DNA from 2 places in the Rhizobium sp. PEPV16 genome. Region 2 is predicted to be linked to the other one. Evidence: predicted binding sites of a transcription regulator. Region 2 holds the regulator's gene; the other holds the start of a gene.
The links. The regulator PhoB, encoded in region 2, activates phosphate uptake and scavenging genes when phosphate is short. The targets are predictions, from matches to a motif close to TGTCATNNANCTGTCAT.
Positions count from the first base shown of each region.

Region 1: phnF (phosphonate metabolism transcriptional regulator PhnF) is a predicted target of PhoB. The motif match lies at 8,841-8,857, and genes of this name have one in related genera.

Region 1 covers NZ_VSZV01000354.1:92,802-103,746, forward strand. The annotation lists gene FY112_RS33340 (extracellular solute-binding protein) at 1-1,750, opposite strand, end outside; gene mepA (penicillin-insensitive murein endopeptidase) at 2,013-3,089, shown strand; gene FY112_RS33350 (methylglyoxal synthase) at 3,176-3,556, shown strand; gene FY112_RS33355 (glucokinase) at 3,574-4,599, shown strand; gene FY112_RS33360 (ABC transporter ATP-binding protein) at 4,747-6,534, shown strand; gene dapB (4-hydroxy-tetrahydrodipicolinate reductase) at 6,550-7,374, shown strand; gene FY112_RS33370 (2,3-bisphosphoglycerate-dependent phosphoglycerate mutase) at 7,396-8,031, shown strand; gene phnF (phosphonate metabolism transcriptional regulator PhnF) at 8,071-8,808, opposite strand; gene phnG (phosphonate C-P lyase system protein PhnG) at 8,928-9,404, shown strand; gene phnH (phosphonate C-P lyase system protein PhnH) at 9,404-10,012, shown strand; gene FY112_RS33390 (carbon-phosphorus lyase complex subunit PhnI) at 10,017-10,945, shown strand, end outside.
Region 2 covers NZ_VSZV01000320.1:17,228-28,172, forward strand. The annotation lists gene pstA (phosphate ABC transporter permease PstA) at 1-508, shown strand, start outside; gene pstB (phosphate ABC transporter ATP-binding protein PstB) at 524-1,339, shown strand; gene phoU (phosphate signaling complex protein PhoU) at 1,384-2,097, shown strand; gene phoB (phosphate regulon transcriptional regulator PhoB) at 2,232-2,915, shown strand; gene FY112_RS20385 (GcrA family cell cycle regulator) at 3,160-3,693, opposite strand; gene FY112_RS20390 (aspartate aminotransferase family protein) at 4,114-5,313, shown strand; gene argF (ornithine carbamoyltransferase) at 5,356-6,270, shown strand; gene FY112_RS20400 (Hsp33 family molecular chaperone) at 6,361-7,353, shown strand; gene FY112_RS20405 (hypothetical protein) at 7,486-8,073, shown strand; gene apaG (Co2+/Mg2+ efflux protein ApaG) at 8,209-8,601, opposite strand; gene FY112_RS20415 (O-succinylhomoserine sulfhydrylase) at 8,884-10,068, opposite strand; SAM riboswitch at 10,111-10,189, opposite strand; gene FY112_RS20420 (2'-deoxycytidine 5'-triphosphate deaminase) at 10,263-10,945, shown strand, end outside.

The DNA of each region.
Region 1 (10,945 bases), on a different contig from region 2:
AATAGACGATGTTCTGGGTACCGCGGTAGAACAGCGGGATGACGTAGTGGTTTGCAAGCAGTACCCTGTCCATCGCCTTGATCGCCGCGACCTGTTCATCGCGGTTCGGCGCGAAGATGATCATGCGGATGAGCTCATCGACAGCCGGATTGGCAATGCCTGCGTAATTTTGAGACCCCTGCTGATTGACCGAACCGGAGCCCCAATAGTCGGACTGTTCGTTGCCAGGGTTCATCGTCTGCGCCCAGACATTCCAGATCATGTCGTAATCGAAGCTGCGTTCGCGATTGACGGCTTGCGAGGCGTCGACCGTCCGCACGCGCGCATCTATGCCGATTTTCTTCAGATTGCTGGCGTAAGGCACCGCCCAGCGCTCCAGCATCGGGCTCGACAACAGGATCTCGAAGCTCATCGGCTGGCCGGTCTTGGTATTGACCATGCGATTGCCCTTAAGCTCCCATCCCGCTTCCTTCAGAAGAGCAATCGCCTTGCGGAGATTGTCGCGACTTTTCTGAGGGTCGCCGCCGACGGGATTGGTATACGGCGTCGTGAAAACCTGAGGCGGAACCTTGTCCTTCATGCTCTGCAGTATTTCCAACTCACGGCCCTGCGGCAGGCCTGATGAGGCGAGTTCGGTGTTCCAGAAATAGCTGTCGATGCGCTTGTAGCTGTTGAAGGCAACCGTGCGGTTCAACTCCTCAAAATCCAGACCATAGTTCAGCGCCTCGCGGACCCTGGTGTCCTTGAAGAGGTCACGTCGCATGTTGGGTACGAGAGCCTGCATAATGCCGGTGGCGCGCAGCGGGTTTGTAACCTCCTCTTTCTTGACACGCCCTTCCTTCACTGCCGGAAAGTCATATCCCGTCGCCCAGCGGGCAGCCGTGGTTTCCTGCCAGTAGTCGCTATTACCGGCGCGAAAGGCTTCGAACTCGACGTCCCGATCACCAAAATAGGTGTAGATGACATTGCGGAAATTGTTCTGGCCGACATTCACATTGAGGTCCTTGCCCCAATAATCGTCACGCAATTCGTAGCGGATCGTCGCGCCGGGGGAGAAGGAAGCAATCTTGTAAGGTCCCGAACCCATCACGGGCTCCAGCGTCGTCTTTGAGATATCGCGTGGCTTGCCGTCTGGTCCCTGCCCCTCCCACCAATGTTTCGGCACGACCACCAACTGACCGAGAATATTCGGGAGCTCTCGGTTGTTCTTCTCGTCGAAGGTGAAGGTGACGTCGCGATCGCCGGTCTTTTCGGCTTTCACCACGTGGCGGTAATAGTTCGCCGTGAGGGGATTTAATTCCTTGGTCTTATCCAGGCTGAAGATGACATCCTCGGGCGTGACCGGCTGACCATCTGCCCATTTTGCCTCCTTACGCAGGCGAAAGGTTGCGCTCGAGACATCGGCGGGGAAGGACAGCCCTTCGGCGAGCAAGCCGTAGGAGACAAGCAGCTCGTCATCTGCCGCCTTCATCAAGGTGTCGTATACGAGCGTCAGGCCTACTCCCACCTGGCCTTTGGCAAGTACCGGGTTGAAGGTGTCGAAGGCCCCGCTCGCGGAGAGGCGGAGGTCTCCACCCTTCGGGGCATTAGGGTTCACATAGTCGAAATGAGTAAAGCCCGGCTTGTACTTCATCTCGCTGATGACCGAGCTTCCGATCTGAAACGGCTGGCCCTCAGCCAATGCCGTCCGCGGCGCCAGAGCACCCGCAAGCGACAGAAACAGACCGATTTTCGACCACAAAGCCGCCATTCCCATTTCCCCTGAATATTGATGGATACGACAATACGAGAAATAGGGGCGAAAAACAGGAGAGAGTCTGGTTTTTGCCGGGCTCGCGACATTTTGAGCCGCCAGCTCCCGTCAAAGGTCAGCTCCTGTCAATGCCTGAGGCGCTGCGGCGTTCCGTCACCGGCCCCTGCTGCGCCCGTCCAGCAAATCATCGATTCACCAAAATCGCTTTTCAGGATAGATTCGAGTGCAGATCACTTCGACATCGAATTAAGGGAACAGCATGGCTTTCGGCTTCGCCCAGGCTTTCAGGACATTAGGCACACTGGCGCTGGCCGGCGCGATCGGCGCAGGCCTTGCCGTTGGCGACGTCGGCGCTGAGCAGAAGACGCCGAGCCCGGGCAGCGCCAAGGGGCAGTTCGGCGCCGTCGGCCTGCCGACGCAGGGGCCGGCACAGCCGATCGGCTTTTACGCAAAGGGCTGCATGACGGGTGCGGTGGCGCTGCCGACCGACGGGCCGACCTGGCAGGCGATGCGGCTTTCGCGCAACCGTCGCTGGGGCAATCCGGCCATGATCGCGCTCTTGGAGCGGTTTTCGCAGGATGCGGTCAAATATGCCGGCTGGCCGGGCATCCTTGTCGGCGATATCGCGCAACCACGCGGCGGGCCGATGCTCAACGGCCATTCCTCGCACCAGATTGGCCTCGATGCCGATATCTGGTTTAGCCCGATGCCGGCGCGCCGCATGACGGCCGAGGAGCGCCAGGACCTGCCCTTCACCACCATGCTGCAGAAGGGCAAGTTCCTGACCGTCGACCCCAAGGTGTGGACGCAATCGCACGCGCGGCTGCTGATGCTCGCGGCGAGCTATCCCGAAGTGGAGCGCATCTTCGTCAATCCGGCGATCAAGAAGAAAATGTGCGACACCTGGGCCGGCGACCGCACCAACCTTGGTAAGCTCCGGCCGATATACGGCCATGACTCGCATTTCCACATCCGCATCAAATGCCCTTCGGGCGCTGCCGCATGCACGCCGCAAGCTCCTGTCCCCGCCGGCGACGGCTGCGACAAGTCGCTCGCCTATTGGTTCACGCCGGCGCCTTGGGCGCCGCCGAAACCGCCCAAGCCCGGCGCCAAGCCGCCGAAGCCGCCGCGTGAGATGATGGTCACCGATCTGCCCAACGCTTGCGCCGCCGTGCTCAATGCCGCTTCCGTTGCTTCGATGCAGGCCGCCACCTATGGTGGACCCTCCGCCGCAAGCGCGCTCGCCGCCGCTCCGGCAGCCGCGTCGGCTGAGGGCACCGATGGCGCGTTACCGGATGTCGGCCCAGTTCCGAACGACAAGCCGGCGATCCAATGAAGGGGCGGATGCTCTGTCTTTCAAATCGCAAATTCTTGGTATACAGCGGTCAAATCGATTGAATTGTTGGGGCGGAGATTCACTTCATGGCCGGCGGCAAATGCCTTGCGCTGATCGCGCATGACCAGAAGAAGGACGACATGGCGGCGTTCGCCCGCGCCAACCAGGATCTTCTCTCGCGCTGGAAGATCGTCGCCACCGGCACGACCGGCGGGCGGGTGCTCGACGCCGCTCCCGATCTTGACGTCGTCAGGCTGAAAAGCGGACCGCTCGGCGGCGACCAGCAGATCGGCGCGCTGATTTCGACCGGCGAGGTCGACGCCCTGATCTTCTTCGTCGACCCCTTGACGCCGATGCCGCACGATGTCGACGTGAAGGCGCTGATGCGGCTGGCGATCGTTTACGATATTCCGATGGCGCTCAACCACGCGACCGCTATAAAACTTCTTCCCACACTCGAAGCCTGATCAGCACGGAACCGGCCATGCCAAAACCGAACAACAGCACCGCTCCGCTGCCTTTCCCGATCCTGATCGGCGATATCGGCGGCACCAATGCCCGCTTCTCCATCCTGACCGATGCCTACGCCGAGCCGAAGCAGTTTCCGAACGTGCGCACGGCGGATTTTGCCACGATCGACGAAGCGATCCAGCAAGGCGTGCTCGACAAGACCGCCGTGCAGCCGCGCTCGGCGATCCTCGCCGTCGCCGGCCCGATCAACGACGACGAGATCCCGCTGACCAATTGCGACTGGGTGGTGCGGCCGAAGACGATGATCGAGGGCCTCGGCATGGAGGATGTGCTCGTCGTCAACGATTTCGAGGCGCAGGCGCTGGCAATCGCCGCGCTTTCGGATGAAAACCGCGAACGCATCGGCGACGCCACCGGCGACATGATCGCCTCCCGCGTCGTGCTCGGACCGGGCACCGGCCTCGGCGTCGGCGGGCTCGTGCATGCCCAGCACAGCTGGATCCCGGTTCCCGGCGAAGGTGGCCATGTCGATCTCGGGCCGCGCAGCAAGCGTGACTATCAAATCTTCCCGCATATCGAGACGATCGAAGGCCGCGTTTCGGCTGAGCAGATTCTCTGCGGGCGCGGCCTCGTCAACCTCTATCACGCCATCTGCGTGGTCGACGGCATCGAGCCGACGATGAAGGATCCCGCCGACATCACCTCGCACGCGCTTGCCGGCAGCGACAAGGCAGCCATAGAGACCGTCTCGCTGTTTGCCACCTATCTCGGCCGCGTGGCGGGCGACATGGCGATGGTGTTCATGGCGCGCGGCGGCGTCTATCTCTCCGGCGGGATTTCGCAGAAGATCATCCCGGCGCTGAAGAAGCAGGAATTCCGCATCGCCTTCGAGGACAAGGCGCCGCATACGGCGCTGCTTCGCACCATCCCGACCTATGTGGTGACACATCCGCTGGCGGCGCTTGCCGGGCTTTCCTCCTATGCGCGCATGCCGGCGAATTTCGGCGTCTCGACGGAAGGCCGCCGCTGGCGGCGTTAAGCTCGGCATGCAAGGCAATAGAGCGTTCTTGGCGCGTCCCATCCGGACGCGCGGCGCTCTAGCCAAACCGGTCCCAACTCTTTATAGACCCCGGCAAAAGTGCGTGTCGCCCTCGCGGGGCGCTTAGCCCGAGACAGGAAACCCTATTTGGAAGCGGCGGAAAGCAGAACGCAGAGCGTCAGCAGCGATACCGTAACCGGCATCCTGAAGCGCATCATCGCTGAAAACGGCCGCGACCATCTGTGGGGCTATGTCTTTGCGATCGCCTGCCTCATCGTGGTGGCGCTTTCGACGGCGTTTACCGCCTGGATCATGCGGGCAATCATCGACGAGGCCTTCGCCAATCGGCGCGCCGACGTCGTCTGGATCATCTGTCTTTCGATCTTCATCGCCTTCGTGCTGCGCGGTTTTGCGAGCTATGGCCAGGCGGTGGCGCTTTCCAGGGTCGGCAACGATATCGTCGCCCGTTACCAGCGCCGGCTCTATGCGCATCTGATGACGCTTTCGGTCGGCTTCTTCAGCGAGGCGCGCTCGGCCCATATCGCTGCGCAGGTGAGCCAGAATGTCAGCGGCATCCGCGACGTGCTCAACCTGACGATCACCTCGACGGTGCGCGACCTGCTCACCTTCGTTTCGCTGCTCGCCGTGATGATCATCCAGGATCCGCTGCTCAGCCTTGCCGTGTTCATCATGGCGCCGCCGCTGCTTTATGCATTGCGCTATGTTTCCAAGCGGCTGCGCTCGGCGACCCGCGAGGCCGTGCACCTGAACAGCCACGTTCTCGGCGCCATGCAGGAGACGATCCAGGGCATCGCCATCGTGAAAGCCTTCACGATGGAAGAAGAACTGGAACGCAAGGTCAACAAGCTCATCAAGGGCGCCGAAAGCCGGGCGAACCGGATTGCCCGGCTTTCCGAACGCACCTCTCCGCTGACGGAAAGCTTCGCAGGTTTTGCCGTCGCCAGCGTGCTTGCCTATGCCGCCTACCGCTCGATCTACTTCAATGTGCCGCCGGGCGCCTTCTTCTCCTTCGTCACGGCGCTGCTGCTCGCCTATGACCCGGCCCGCCGGCTTGCCCGCCTGCAGGTGCAGATGGAGCGCGCCGTCGTGAATGCGCGGATGATCTATGAACTGCTCGACATGGAACCGCGCCAGCGCGACCTGCCGGATGCCCGGCCGCTGACGGTGACGCAGGCAAGGATCGAATTCCGCAATGTTTCCTTCGCCTACGGCAATGAGAGCGTGCTTAGCGGCGTCAGTTTCACCGCCGAGGGCGGCGCGACCACTGCGCTGGTCGGTCCCTCCGGCGCCGGCAAGTCCACCGTGATCAGCCTCATTCCGCGCTTCTACGATCCGCGCGAGGGCGAAATCCTGATCGACGGACAGGACATCGCCCACATCACCAAGAAGTCGCTGCGTCAGCAGCTCGCCTATGTCTCGCAGCAGCCCTATCTGTTCGAGGGCACGATCCGCGACAATATACGCTATGGCCGGCCGGAAGCGACCGATGCCGAGGTGGAAGAGGCCGCCCGGCTTGCCTATGCGCATGACTTCATCTCGGCACAGCCGCAGGGTTACGAGACACCGGTCGGCGAAAACGGCGTGACGCTTTCGGGCGGCCAGCGCCAGCGGCTATCGATCGCGCGCGCTTTGGTGCGCAATGCGCCGATCCTGCTTCTCGACGAGGCGACCTCGGCCCTTGACACCGAATCCGAGGCGGCCGTGCAGAAAGCGCTCGACGAAGCGATGAGCGGACGCACCGTCGTCGTCATCGCCCATCGGCTTTCGACCGTGGTGCGCGCCGACAAGATCGTCGTCATGCAGCAGGGCCGCGTCGTCGAGGAAGGCAATCACGAGACGCTTGCGAAGGTCAGCGACGGTCTTTACGCTCGCCTCAACAACCTGCAGAGGCCTTCGGCCTCCGATTCAAACTGACCTGGTGAGACTGACATGAGCGATGCTGCGATGAAACTGGTGGTGGTCGGCGCAGCAGGACGCATGGGGCAGACGCTGATCCGGCTCATCCATTCCATCGAGGGCGTGAGCCTGCATGCCGCGGTCGAGCGCGCCGGCTCGCCCTTCGTCGGTAAGGATGCCGGCGAGATCGCCGGTCTCGGCCCGACCGGTGTCATCATCGGCGACGATCCGCTCAACGCTTTTCTCGATGCCGAAGGCGTGCTCGACTTCACCTCGCCTGCCGCAACGGTGGAATTTTCAGGCCTCGCCGCGCAGGCCCGCATCGTCCATATCATCGGCACGACGGGCTGTTTACCCGACGACAATGCCAAGATCGCCGCGGCGGCCCGCCATGCGCGCGTCGTCAAGTCAGGCAATATGAGCCTCGGGGTCAATCTGCTCGGCGTGCTCGCAGAGCAGGCAGCGCGTGCGCTTGATCCTGTCGACTGGGATATCGAGATCCTGGAAATGCACCACAAGCACAAGGTGGACGCGCCTTCAGGCACAGCCCTTCTCCTCGGCGAGGCCGCGGCAAAAGGGCGCGGCATCGATCTTGCCTCGAAATCGGTCCGGGTGCGCGACGGCCATACGGGCGCCCGCGAGGCGGGCACGATCGGCTTTGCGACGCTGCGCGGCGGCTCCGTCATCGGCGAACATTCCGTGCTTTTTGCCGGAGAAGGTGAAATCGTCACCCTGTCGCACAGTGCGGCCGACCGCTCGATCTTTGCGCGCGGCGCCATCAAGGCGGCGCTCTGGGCGCGTGACAAGAAGCCGGGTCTCTATTCCATGCTCGACGTGCTCGGGCTCTCTTCCTCATAACGATACTACGGAGGCAAATTCATGAGCGGTACCCTCGTCCTCGTTCGCCACGGCCAGAGTGACTGGAACCTGAAGAATCTCTTCACCGGCTGGAAGGATCCCGATCTGACCGAGCTCGGTATCCAGGAAGCTAATGCAGGCGGTGCCGCACTCGCGGACTACGGGATCAAATTCGACGTCGCCTACACCTCGGTGCTGGTGCGTGCGCAGCACACGCTGAAGCTCATCCTCGACAAGGTCGGCCAGCCCGATCTCCTGACGATCCGCGACCAGGCGCTGAACGAGCGCGACTACGGCGACCTCTCCGGTCTCAACAAGGACGATGCGCGCGCCAAATGGGGCGAGGAACAGGTGCATATCTGGCGCCGTTCCTATGACGTGCCTCCTCCCGGCGGTGAAAGCCTGCGTGACACCGGCGCCCGCGTCTGGCCCTACTACCTCACGGAGATCTTGCCGCGCGTGCTCAGGGGCGAGAAGGTGCTGGTTGCCGCGCACGGCAATTCGCTGCGCTCGCTGGTGATGGTGCTCGACAAGCTCAGCCGCGAAGGCGTGCTTGCCCTCAACCTCGCGACCGGCGTGCCGATGGTCTACACGCTGAAGGCGGATTCCACTGTCGCGTCCAAGGAAGTGCTCGGCGACATGTCGGGCGCACATTGATCTCAGCTGATCTTTCCCCGCTTCGGCGGGGAAAGGCGCTCAATTTTCGATGGTGAACTGTACCCGGTCGGCCGCGAAGCGGCTGATCGAATATTGCACCGGCACACCCTCAAGATCGGTATTCATCGCCTTGGCGATCAGCAGGATCGCGCCGGGGGTGAGTTCGAGGTCGGCCATATCGGCTGCACTGGCATGGGCTGCCGTCACCTCGGTCGTCGCCCGGACGTAATCCGGCAGGCCGAGTTCGGCGAAAGCCTTGGTGATCGATTCCCCCGTCCGGTAAGCCTCACCGATACCGGCAAAGCGCTTGGCGGGAAACCAGCTCGTCGCCCTTGAAACCGGCCGCTTATCTGCCTGGCGCAATGTTTCCAGGCGGATCACCTGATCTCCTTGCTTCAGGCCCAGCCAGCGGGCGATCTCGGCACTCGCCTCCTCCTTCGCCTCATCGAGCAGAAGGCCGCGCATTTCACGCGCCTGATCGCCGATGCCGGCGGTGAAACGCGTGCGCCGGGTGATCGGGAAATTCAACCGCTCCTTGCGCTCGATCAGCGTGCCGCGGCCTTGTACCGCACGGACGATCCCCTCCTGGGCGAGCGCCGCCAGCGCGCTGCGCACCGTATGCCGGTTGACGCCGAATTGCAGCGCCAGCATGGTTTCCGGCGGCACCATTCCCGTTTCGTCATAGGCTCCGTTGCTGATCGCCTCGCGAATCCGATCGGCGATCTGGCGCCAGAGCGCCACGCCGGTTTGCCTTTGCACCTGCTTCAATCCCGCCATTCCACCCCTGCCCTGCCATTTCACGCCGACGATGTCACACGCTTGTCACGACATCGATTTAGAGCTAAGTGTATCTTGTATGGTTGTCTATATCAATAGACATTTTAAGGGAAGCGGCGATGATATCAGCGGACAGGACAGACGCTGCGTCACAGACGGCATCCGGGCGCAAACGCGCCGCCGATCTGCTGGCGCGGGCGGAGCGCAGCGAACTCTTGGCAGTCTTCGATGCGCTGCCGGAAAAGCCTGTGGCCCATCCGGTGCGCGGACCGGAAACCGGGCTGGTGATGGTGCGCGGACGCATCGGCGGCGGCGGCGCTCCCTTCAACCTGGGGGAAGTGACCGTGACGCGAGCGACCGTCCGGCTCGACTCCGGCTCGGTCGGCCATGCGCAGGCGCTCGGCACCGACCGTGAAAAGGCCAGGCTTGCGGCGATCTTCGACGCGCTCTGGCAGGAGGAGGCGACGCAGGGTTTCGTCGAACAGGCCCTGCTTTTACCGATCGCCGAGCGGATCGCCGATGCCGAACGCCGCAAGGCGGACGAGACGGCGGCAACCCGCGTCGATTTCTTCACCATGGTGCGGGGAGACAACTGATGGGCCTGAGGACAGAAGCTCTGACCGGCGGCTTTGCCGAGCCGGTCTTCCATGCCCAGAGCGTCTTCAAGATGCTGATGGACGGCATGGCGCGCCCCGGCACGATCCAGACCGTTCAGCCCGATGTCGCTCCGCCGGCACCGCTCGGCATCGCCGCCGGCACGATCGCGCTGACGCTTTGCGACCACGACACGCCCGTCTGGCTTTCCCAGGGACTGGCGAGATCCGCCGTGCCGGAGTGGCTCGGCTTCCATACCGGCGCGCCGTTGACCACCGAAAAAGCCGAAGCGCGCTTTGCCTTCACCGAGGCCGGCACCGCACCTTCCTCCTTCGGCCTCTTTGCATCAGGTACGCAGGAATATCCCGACCGCTCGACGACCCTCATCGTCGAACTCGCCGAACTCGAGGGCGGCCGCAGGCTGGCGCTGATGGGTCCCGGCATCCAGAGCGTGGCGGAGATCGCGCCTATCGGCCTGCCGGAGACCTTCCTGCGGCTCTGGACCGAGAACCGCGCGCTCTTTCCGCGCGGCGTCGACATCGTGCTGACGGCGGGTAAACGCTTCCTCTGCCTGCCGCGCACCACCAAGATCACAGTAACGGAGATCTGAGCTCATGTATGTCGCCGTCAAGGGTGGCGAGACCGCCATCGCCAATGCCCACCGCCTGCTCGCCGACCGCCGCCGCGGCGACCGTTCGCTGCCGGCGATCGGCATCGAACAGATCGTGGCGCAGCTGGCGCTCGCCGTCGACCGCGTCATGGCCGAGGCCTCGCTTTTCGACCGTACGCTCGCAGCCCTTGCCATCCGCCAATCGCGGGGCGACATGATCGAGGCGATCTTCCTGCTGCGCGCCTACCGCACGACGCTGCCGCGTTTCGGCTATTCCAGGCCGCTCGACACGGCTGATATGACGATCGAACGCCGCATCTCGGCGACCTACAAGGATCTGCCGGGCGGCCAGCTTCTCGGCCCCACCTTCGACTATACCCACCGCCTGCTCGATCCCTCCCTGCTTTCGGACGAGGCGGTCGAGACGCCCGCTCAACGCGCCGCCGAAACCGGCCGCGTCATGCGCGTCTCCGAGATCCTCGGCGAGGAAGGCCTGATCGAGGCCGACGGCGACATGCCGGAAGATCACGAGATCGGCGATCTGACCCGCGAGCCGATGGAATTCCCGATGACCCGCGACTTGCGCCTGCAGGCGCTTGCCCGCGGCGACGAGGGCTTCCTGCTGGCGCTCGGTTATTCCACTCAGCGCGGCTATGGCCGGAACCACCCCTTCACCGGTGAAATCCGCATCGGCGACGTCGAGGTAGAATTCGACGTGCCGGAACTCGGCTTCGCCGTCTCGCTCGGCACCATCCAGATCACCGAATGCCAGATGGTCAACCAGTTCAAGGGTTCGGCCAAGGCGCCGCCGCAATTTACCCGCGGCTACGGCCTGGTCTTTGGCCAGAGTGAGCGCAAGGCGATGGCGATGTCGCTGGTGGACCGGGCTCTTCGCGCCGAAGAGCTCGGCGAGGATATCACAGCGCCGGCACA
Region 2 (10,945 bases):
GATTGTCTACGGTCTGCTCGGTCTTTCCGTCTTCATCAACTTCATCGGCCTGCCGCGCTCGGCCTCGCTGGTCGGCGGCCTGGTGCTGACGCTGATGACCCTGCCGACGATCATCATCGCGACGCGTGCGGCACTGCGCGCCGTGCCGCCGTCGATCCGCGCCGCAGCGCTCGGCCTTGGCGCTTCGAAGATGCAGATGGTGTTTCACCATGTGCTGCCGCTCGCCATGCCGGGCATCCTGACCGGCACGATCATCGGCCTGGCGCACGCGCTCGGCGAAACCGCGCCGCTGCTCCTGATCGGCATGGTCGCCTTCGTCGCCAATGCGCCGACGACACCGCTCGATCCCTCGACGGCTCTGCCCGTACAGGTCTATATGTGGGCCAACGAGGCAGAACGTGCCTTCGTTGAGCGTACTTCGGGTGCCATCATCGTCCTGCTCCTGTTCCTGATCGTCATGAACATGGGCGCCATCCTCTTGCGTCGTCGCTTCGAGCGCCGCTGGTAAACGGAGTTACACATCATGAACATGTTGACGGAAGCTGCAGTTGAAAAGGCGCTGGATCAGAAGATGAGCAACGTCCCTTATAAAATGATCGGAAAGGATGTCTCGGTTTACTACGGCGAGAAGCGCGCGCTTTTCGATGTGAACCTGAACGTCCGCGAAAACACCGTAACCGCTCTGATCGGCCCGTCCGGCTGCGGCAAGTCGACCTTCCTGCGGTGCCTCAACCGCATGAACGATACGATCGACGGCTGCCGCGTCACCGGCAAGATCACGCTTGATACCGACGATGTCTATGATCCCGATATTGACGTCGTCGAACTTCGCGCCCGCGTCGGCATGGTCTTCCAGAAGCCGAACCCGTTCCCGAAGACGATCTATGAAAACGTCTCCTACGGCCCGCGCATCCATGGCCTTGCCAAGTCGAAGGCCGACCTCGACCAGATCGTCGAGACCAGCCTGCAGCGCGCCGGCCTCTGGAACGAGGTCAAGGACCGCGTGCATGAATCCGGCACCGGCCTGTCGGGCGGTCAGCAGCAGCGCCTCTGCATTGCGCGTGCCGTCGCCGTCAGCCCTGAAGTCATCCTGATGGACGAGCCCTGCTCGGCGCTCGATCCGATCGCCACCGCCAAGGTCGAGGAACTGATCCACGAGCTGCGCGAGAACTACACGATCGTCATCGTCACCCACTCCATGCAGCAGGCCGCGCGTGTCTCGCAGCGCACCGCCATGTTCCACCTCGGCAATCTCGTCGAGGAGAACGACACCGACAAGATGTTCACCAATCCCGACGATCCGCGCACCCAGGACTACATCATGGGTCGCTTCGGTTGATTTTGGCGACACCAAGCCTTCCCGTTATTCGAGGATAAAGCCCCATGGCATCGACACATATTTTTTCTGCCTATGATGATGATCTGAAGTTCCTGTCCAGGCGGATTTCCGAAATGGGCGGCCTGGCCGAGCAGATGGTCAGCGAAGCCGTCCGCGCCCTCGTCAACGGCGATACCGCGCTGGCGCAGAAGGTCATCTCGGACGATGTGATCCTCGATCACGCCGAACGCGAAATCGGCGACAAGGCGATCGTTACCATCGCCCGCCGTCAGCCGATGGCCTCGGACCTGCGTGAAATCATGGGTTCGATCCGCATCGCCGCCGATCTCGAACGCGTCGGCGACCTCGGCAAGAACACCGCCAAGCGCGTCATCGCCGTCCAAAGCACCGGCGTTCCCCGTAAGCTCGCCCGCGGCCTCGAGCATCTGTCCGAGCTGGCGCTCGTCCAGCTCAAGGAAGTGCTCGATGTCTACACCAATCGTTCAGCCGACAAGGCGAATGCGATCCGTGAACGCGACAACGAGATCGACGCGATGTACACCTCGCTGTTTCGCGAACTCCTGACCTATATGATGGAGGATCCGCGCAACATCACCAGCTGCACGCATCTTCTCTTCTGCGCCAAGAATATTGAGCGCATCGGCGACCATGCCACCAACATCGCCGAGACGATCTTTTACATGACGACAGGCGCACAGCCGGAAGGCGATCGTCCGAAGGATGACAGCGCCAACACCGTCGGCGCGGTCACGGAATAACCGCCCGCATAGTTAGTTGCGTGCGCGCCCGTCCGGGGCGCGCAAAGAGGTCGCAGCGAATTTCTGAATTTGCGCAGGATGAATTGCTTAAATCACCCCTGATTTAAGGATGATGCGCGAGGAGACCGACACGCATGATCCCGAGAGTTGCAGTTGTTGAAGACGAGGAAGCCCTCAGCGTGCTTCTTCGCTACAATCTCGAAGCGGAAGGCTTCGAGGTCGATACCATCCTTCGTGGCGACGAAGCCGAGATGAGGCTTCAGGAGCGCACGCCCGATCTTCTCATCCTCGATTGGATGCTGCCGGGTGTCTCCGGCATCGAGCTCTGCCGGCGCCTGCGCATGCGGCCTGAAACCGAGCGCCTGCCGATCATCATGCTGACGGCGCGCGGCGAAGAGAGCGAGCGCGTCCGCGGATTGTCGACGGGCGCCGACGATTATGTCGTCAAGCCCTTTTCGACCCCCGAGCTCGTTGCCCGCGTCAAGGCGATGCTGCGCCGCGCCCGCCCCGAGGTGCTGTCCACGGTGCTGAAATGCGGTGACATCGAACTCGACCGTGAGACCCATCGCGTCCATCGCAAGACCCGCGAAGTCCGCCTCGGCCCCACCGAATTCCGCCTGCTGGAATTCCTGATGTCGTCGCCGGGCCGGGTCTTCTCCCGCTCGCAGCTGTTGGATGGCGTCTGGGGCCACGATATCTATGTCGACGAGCGCACCGTCGACGTCCATGTCGGCCGCCTGCGCAAGGCGCTGAATTTCTCCAACATGCAAGACGTCATCCGCACCGTCCGCGGCGCCGGGTATTCGATGGAAGCCTGAGGGCTTCCATCTGAGCCTGCTGACAAAGCCCTTGCAAAACCTGCGACGTCATCCTCGGCCTTGTGCCGAGGATCTGCGTACGCCAAATTAAGCATTTGAAAATAAAGGTTTTTCCCTCAAGCAATTGGGGTGATCAGATGCTCGGCACAAGGCCGAGCATGACGGAGGGAAACCTCAGCTCCCATCTACGCATAAAAAAACGGGCCACTCGGCCCGTTTTCTGCATTCTGACGATGGTTGTCGTTCAGCTTGCCCGCGCTGCCGCCCGGCGGCGTTCATTGACCGGCTGGTAGGCGAGCTTCTGGTGATAGGCGCAATAGGGCGAATTGTCGGGGGATTCGCAGCCGCAGAAATGGAAGTCGTCCTTCAGCGGATCGCCGACCGGCCATTTGCAGGTGCGTTCGGTCAGTTCCGTCAGGCCGAGGCGGCGCGAAATCGGCACCACCACGTTGCCTCTCGGCACGTATTCCATTTCCTCGATCGTTTCGATCTCGATCTCTTCCTTCAGCATCGTCGCGCCCTGCTGGCGGGTAACGGTGCGGGTCGTGATCCGGGAGGCGTAGTTCGGTGCGCGCGGCGCCGATGTGTTGCGCTTCGGCGTTCGCGCCGCGGTGTTGGTGCCGCCGGCCTTGGCACGGCCGGGAAGGCACAGCCGGTGCACTTTGCCGATGACCGCGTTTCTGCTGACCCCGCCAAGTTGTGCCGCGATCTGGCTGGCGCTCAGTCCTTCGGCCCAAAGCTTCTTGAGTTTCTCGACCCGCTCGTCTGTCCAGTTCATGCCCTGTCTCCACCTTTTGCGTTGGTGATGGCAGAATCCCTCACCGTTGTCCCGGGAGCTCCGAAACAAGAAACGCTTGATCAATTTTGGTGACTAGTTCCGCCGCATGCAGTCTAGTAATTGATCTTTAACCTAGTGTGAGGCTGACTCCGTGACAAGAGTCGCATGAATCCGGATGAATCGAATTCGTAGTTTTCCCCAACTTGCTGCCCCTGCGTGGCATTTCTGCAATAATGCCTGTTGAAGACCGAAAATGCCGCTGTACACCTGTGCTGCATACGCTAAGGGCGCCGTTTTGTTGACATTGCAGCGCGAAAAGGAAATAGTGCCAGTCGCCGCCGCAAGGCGGCATTTTTAATTTTTCGGGCCTGGTTTCCTTAGCCGGAGTCATTGCCCACCAACTTTGATGGAGATCGCGCCATGGCTGAAGCCGCGCCGCTTTATGACACCTATTCTCGTGCCCCGCTGCGGTTCGAGCGAGGCGAGGGCGTATGGCTGATCACCGAAAGTGGCGAGCGATATCTCGATTTCGGCGCCGGCGTCGCCGTCACGTCAGTCGGCCACAGCAATCCGCATGTGGTCGGCGCATTGAAGGAGCAGGCCGACAAGGTCTGGCACCTGTCGAACATCTATGAGATCCCCGGACAGGAGCGTCTGGCAAAACGCCTGACCGACGCCACCTTCGCCGATAAGGTGTTCTTCACCAATTCGGGTGCCGAGGCGCTCGAATGCGCGATCAAGACGGCGCGCCGCTATCAGTTTTCCAAGGGCCATCCCGAGCGTTTCCATATCATCACCTTCGAAGGCGCCTTCCACGGACGGACGCTGGCGACGATCGCTGCCGGCGGCCAGGAGAAATATCTCGAAGGCTTCGGCCCCAAGGCGCCGGGTTTCGATCAGGTGGCTTTCGGCGATATCGAAGCGGTCCGCGCCGCGATCACCGAGGCGACGGCCGCCATCCTCATCGAGCCGGTGCAGGGCGAAGGCGGCGTCCGTCCTGCCACGCCTGAGTTCATGAAGGCGCTTCGCCAGCTCTGCGACGACAACGGCTTGCTCTTGATCCTCGACGAGGTCCAGACCGGCGTCGGCCGCACCGGCAAGCTCTTTGCTCATGAATGGTCGGGCATCACCCCCGACATCATGGCTGTCGCCAAGGGCATCGGCGGCGGTTTCCCGCTCGGCGCCTGCCTTGCCACGGCCGAGGCCGCCTCCGGCATGAAGGCCGGCACGCATGGCTCGACCTATGGCGGCAATCCGCTTGCCATGGCCGTCGGCAGCGCCGTGCTGGACATCATCCTTGCTGATGGCTTCCTCCAGCATGTGCGCGACGTAGCACTTGTCTTCCGCCAGGGCCTCGCCTCGCTGAAGGATCGTTATCCCGATGTGATCGAGGATGTGCGCGGCGAGGGCCTTTTGCTCGGCATCAAGGCTGCCGTTCCCTCAGCCGAACTGCTGCAGGCGATCCGCGCCGCCCATCTGCTCGGCGTGCCCGCCGGCGACAACGTCATCCGCCTTCTTCCGCCGCTCGTGGTCACCGCCGAGGAAGCCCGCGAGGGCCTTGCCCGCGTCGAACGCGCCGCCGAGAGCATTCGCGCCTCCAAGGTCAAGAAGACGGCTTGAAGAGATTGCCGCCTTCGGGCGCAGCACAGGTAAGAAGACGATATGAGCCCTAAACATTTCCTCGATCTTTCGGCAGTCACATCAGCCGATCTCAGAACCATCATGAACGATGCGCTTTCCCGCAAGCAGGCCTTCAAGGCAGGCCAGGGCGACAAGCCGCTCGCCGGCAAGATGCTGGCGATGATCTTCGAGAAGCCGTCGACGCGCACCCGCGTCTCCTTCGATGTCGGCATGCGCCAGCTCGGCGGTGAAACGCTGTTCCTGTCCGGCACCGAGATGCAGCTCGGCCGCGCCGAGACGATCGGCGACACCGCCAAGGTGCTGTCGCGTTATGTCGATGCGATCATGATCCGCACTACCGAGCATTCGCGGCTGGTCGAGCTGGCCCAGCATGCGACCGTGCCTGTCATCAATGCGCTGACGGATGACACCCATCCCTGCCAGATCATGGCCGATATCATGACCTTCGAAGAGCATCGGGGCCCGATCAAGGGCAAGACCATCGCCTGGACCGGCGACGGCAACAATGTGCTGCATTCGCTGGTCGAGGGTGCCGCGCGTTTCGGCTATCGCATGAACATGGCCGTCCCCCTTGGCTCGGAGCCCAAGGATCACTATCTGAACTGGGCCCGCAATGAGGGCGCCGAAATCATGCTCTGCCATGATGCCGACCGTGCGGTCGCCGGCGTCGATTGCGTGGTGACCGATACCTGGGTCTCCATGAATCAGGAACATCGGGCCCGGGGTCACAATGTCTTCCAGCCTTATCAGGTCAACGCGGCCTTAATGGCGAAAGCCGGCAATGATGCATTGTTCATGCATTGCCTGCCCGCTCATCGCGGTGAGGAAGTGACAGACGAAGTGATCGACGGTCCGCAATCCGTGGTCTTCGATGAAGCGGAAAACCGTCTTCATGCGCAGAAGTCGATTCTTGCTTGGTGCCTGGGCGCGATCTGAACCATAATCGGACGTCGCGAGAGACAGACTCGCGACCGCGTGAGCGAAGGGCACGCTGGCCCATCGCTCTGAAACTAGGAGTTAAAAGCCATGGCAGAAGCTGCAGCCGCCCTGGGCCAGTTTGATTTCGCCGGCGATGACCATGTCGTCCCCTTCCAGGTGGAAGGGCTGGATGTGCGCGGCCGCGCCGTTCAGCTCGGCCCGATGCTCGACGCGATCCTCGAGCGTCATCACTATCCCGCACCCGTTGCCCGGCTGCTTGCCGAAGTCGTCGTGCTGACGGTGCTGCTCGGCACCTCGCTGAAGTTCGACGGCAAGTTCACGGTGCAGACCAAGGGCGACGGCCCGGTCGATCTTCTCGTCGCCGATTTCTCGACGCCGGAAAATGTCCGCGCCTATGCCCGTTTCGATCAGGCGCTGCTCAACAAGGCGATCGAGTCAGGCGAAACCGAGCCGGAGCAATTGCTCGGCAAGGGCATTCTCGCCTTCACCATCGACCAGGGCAAGTTCAGCCAGCCCTACCAGGGCATCGTTCCGCTCGACGGCACCACGCTGGAAGATATTGCCGGCGTCTATTTCCGCCAGTCGGAGCAGATCCCGACGCGCGTCCGTCTTGCCGCGGCCGAACTCTTCGACCGTGACGATGCCGGCAAGCCGCGCCATCGCTGGCGGGCAGGCGGCCTCGTCGCCCAGTTCCTTCCGGAAGCGCCGGAGCGCATGCGCCAGCCGGATCTCCACGGCGGCGACGGCGACACCGGCAGCCGCCCGCACGGCGAGGACGATGCCTGGCTCGAAGCGCGTTCGCTGGTCGAGACCATCGACGCCGACGAACTCACCGATCCGCTGGTCGGCACCGAGCGGCTGCTGTTCCGCCTGTTCCACGAGCGCGGCGTGCGCGTCTACGAACCGCGCGCGGTTTTCGACCGCTGCAGCTGCTCGCGGGACAAGATCAAGGGCGTGCTCAAGGGCTTTTCGGCCGAGGAGATCGAGGCCAGCCAGGAAGATGGCGAAATCGCCGTGACCTGCGAATTCTGCTCGACCACCTACCGCTTCGAGCCGGCCGAGCTTCAGCCGGCGGAATAGGCGCGGTTAAGGACACGCACAGCGAACAATAAAAGATTAGCGATGATGCAGCACGGTGACTCGACTTCGCGTAGTCACTGTGCACCTATTCTGTTTCATTGGTTCTGGCCTAAGAAAGCGGATGGGGCGTTGATGCGACTTTTGTTTTTTGTACTCGCGCTCATAGCTGCGATGCCACCAGTGAGCTTGGCTGATGACCAGACAGTCCCATGGAAAGAGGTCGGGGGCTGGAGCGTGGCTGTCGACCCGACTTTAGACAATGGCTGTTTTGTTCTGACTTCCTTTGATGACGACACCATTTTTCGTCTTGGCTTCAATTTCCGCAAAAAGGACAACCCTCTTTACATTCTGCTCGGAAACCCAAACTGGAAATCCTTGGAGAAAGGTAAGCATTATCCCATCGAACTCTCGTTCGACCAGTCTAAACGGACGGCTGATGCGAGAGGTCTGGATCTCGATGGCCTCAAATCATTATGGATTGATTTCGAGGATCCCGACTTGATTGAGGAGTTCGCTGGTAAACTGAGTTTCCGCGCCAGCTTTGGAGGAAAGCAGATTGTGGCTCTCGGTTTGAAAGATTCCGCCAGTGCAGCGGATGAGTTGCTCGCCTGCCAAAAGGCGGTAAACGATGCGGTCGCAAAACATCCGGCGCCGCCACAATCAAAAGATCCGTTCGAAGCAAAGCCAGGCACCCAGGCCTCGGATCCTTTTGACCTTTAGTAGATTGACGACTGGGCAAGCCCGAGGATCTACGACCGAGGGTACGGCGTCCATGTTGGTACTGACTGGATGGCTGCAGCCGGCCGGATCCACGCGCCGTGCTTGCACTGACGAAACGACCGCGAACCTACGCTCTCAATTGAGCACGCGCAGCAGCCCAGGCGAATCCAGCGAGAAGGCGGGGATGTCGACATCGAACATCTCGCCATCGTCCGTTTCCATCTGGTAATGGCCGAACATCAGCCCTGAGGGCGTGTCGAGCGGGCAGCCGGAGGAATATTCGTAGGTGTCGCCGGGGCTGAGCCGCGGCTGCTCGCCGACGACGCCGGGGCCGGTCACCTCGTCCACCTGGCCGTTCTGGTCGGTGATGTTCCAGTAACGATTGACCAGCCGAACGGCTATGTTGGAATTGTTGCTGATGACAATCCGGTAACCCCAGACATAGCGATCGTCTTCCGGATCGGATTGCTCCTCCAGATAGAACGGCTCGACGACTACTTCGATCTCTCTTGTGAGGGCGCGATACATGCCTTGCACCTTAGTCAAGATATGTTACCCGTATCTTATAAGAGGCCCTGCCCGTCAAGAAACGGAACAATTATCATCGCTGAAATGGCTGTGATCCGAAGGCTTTTCGATCGTTAAGCCTAATTGTCAGTGTTAATTCGGTTTCGGAACGCCGCGGCGAGCGAACTTGTTCCCCCGGTCTCACCTTGGTGAGATCCGGCCTCACCCAGTGAGGTCCGGCACGGCCTCACCTTGGTGAGATCCGGCCGAACCCGGGTGGGGTCCGGCCGCTCTGGCTGTCGATCAGGCCGAAACCTTGGCAAGCGCCCGCGCGAAATCCTCGATCAGGTCGTCTGTATCCTCGATGCCGGCCGAAAGGCGGACCGTGCCCGGAGAAATGCCGAGTTCGGCGCGCGCCTCTTCGGTCAGGTTCTTGTGCGTCGTCGTTGCCGGATGGGTGATCAGGCTCTTGCTGTCGCCGAGATTGTTGGAGATCTTGATGATCTCGAGCGCGTTCTGCAGCGCGAAGGCCGCATCCTTGCCGCCCTTCAGCTCGAAGGCGACCAGCGTCGAGCCGCCGGTCATCTGCTTGGCGATGATATCGGCCTGCGGATGGTCCTTGCGGCCGGGATAGATCACCTTGGCGATCTTGCCTTGCTCGGCCAGGAAATCGGCGATCTTTGCCGCATTCTCCGTCTGCTGGCGCACGCGCAGCGGCAGCGTCTCAATGCCCTTCAGCAAAGTCCAGGCGTTGAACGGCGACATCGCCGGCCCGGTATGGCGGAAATAGTCGTGCAGGTTCTCGTCGATCCATTCCTTGTCCGAAAGCACGACGCCGCCGAGGCAGCGGCCCTGTCCGTCAATATGCTTGGTGGCGGAATAGACGACGATATGGGCGCCGAGCTCCAACGGCTTCTGGAAGAGCGGTGTGGCGAAAACATTGTCGACGACGACCTTGGCGCCGATCTGGTTGGCGAGCTTGGCGACGCCTGCGATATCGATCACTTCGAGCGTGGGGTTGGTCGGGCTTTCCAGGAAGAACACCTTGGTCTTCGGCGTGATCGCCTTTTCCCAGTTCGCCAGATCCCGGCCGTCGATCAGCGTGCAGTCGATGCCGTATTTCGGCGCCAGCGTCTCGACGACCCAGCGGCAGGAGCCGAACAGGGCACGCGCCGCGACGATATGGTCGCCTGATTTCAGCTGGCAGAGGATCGCCGCGGTGACGGCGGCCATGCCGGAAGCGGTGGCGCGGGCGTCTTCAGCGCCTTCGAGCATACACATGCGCTTTTCGAACATGTCGTTGGTGGGGCTGCCGTAGCGGGCGTAGATGAAGCCCTCCGTCTCGCCTTTGAAGCGGGCTTCGGCCGCCTCCGACGTCTCGTAGACGAAGCCTTGGGTGAGATAGATTGCCTCGGACGTCTCGCCATATTGCGAACGCAGCGTGCCACCGTGAACGAGTTGGGTTGCCGGGCGCCAGGTCTTGCTCATGCCATCACCTTCACATAACAAAAAAACCGGTCGCAAAAGCAGACCGGTTTCAACCCGGTCTTTTTAGCCACTTGTTTAACGTGGCTGCAAGCCGACCGGCCAAATCACCACGGGATAATTCTGCAATACTGCTGTTAGCTGCTTGCGTCAATTCCCCGAGTTTGGTTTTGTCGGCGGCAAATGATGGATGAGGCATGATGGCTCGCGAAACGGGAATTCTGGCGGATCGCGCGATCTCCGCGCTGTTCGAAACGGGGCGTCTGATCTCCGAACGGGAGCTGGACCGCGACCAGATCCAGCCGGCAAGCCTCGATCTGCGCTTGGGCGCCAAGGCCTTTCGCGTGCGCGCCAGCTTCATGCCCGGCCCCTCGCATCTGGTGTCCGACAAGCTCGACCGGCTGAGCCTGCACGTGATCGACCTCTCCGAGGGGGCGGTGCTCGAAACCGGCTGCGTCTATATCGTGCCGCTGATGGAGAGCTTAGCGCTGCCGGTCGACATGTCGGCCTCGGCCAACCCGAAGAGCTCGACCGGGCGCCTCGATATTTTCACCCGCGTCATTACCGATTACGCCCAGGAATTCGACAAGATTCCATCAGGCTATTCCGGACCGCTCTATCTCGAAATCAGCCCGCGCACCTTCCCGATCGTCGTGCGCCGCGGCTCGCGCCTGTCGCAGATCCGTTTCCGCGTCGGCCAGGCGCTGCTCGGCGAGCCGGAACTTTTGAAGCTGCACGAGAGCGAGACGCTGGTCGCCAGCAAGCTGCCGAATGTTTCCGGCGGCGGCATCGCGCTGTCGATCGACCTTGCCGGAGACAAGGACGGCCTGATCGGCTATCGCGGCAAACACCACACTGCCGTCGTCGACGTCGACAAGAA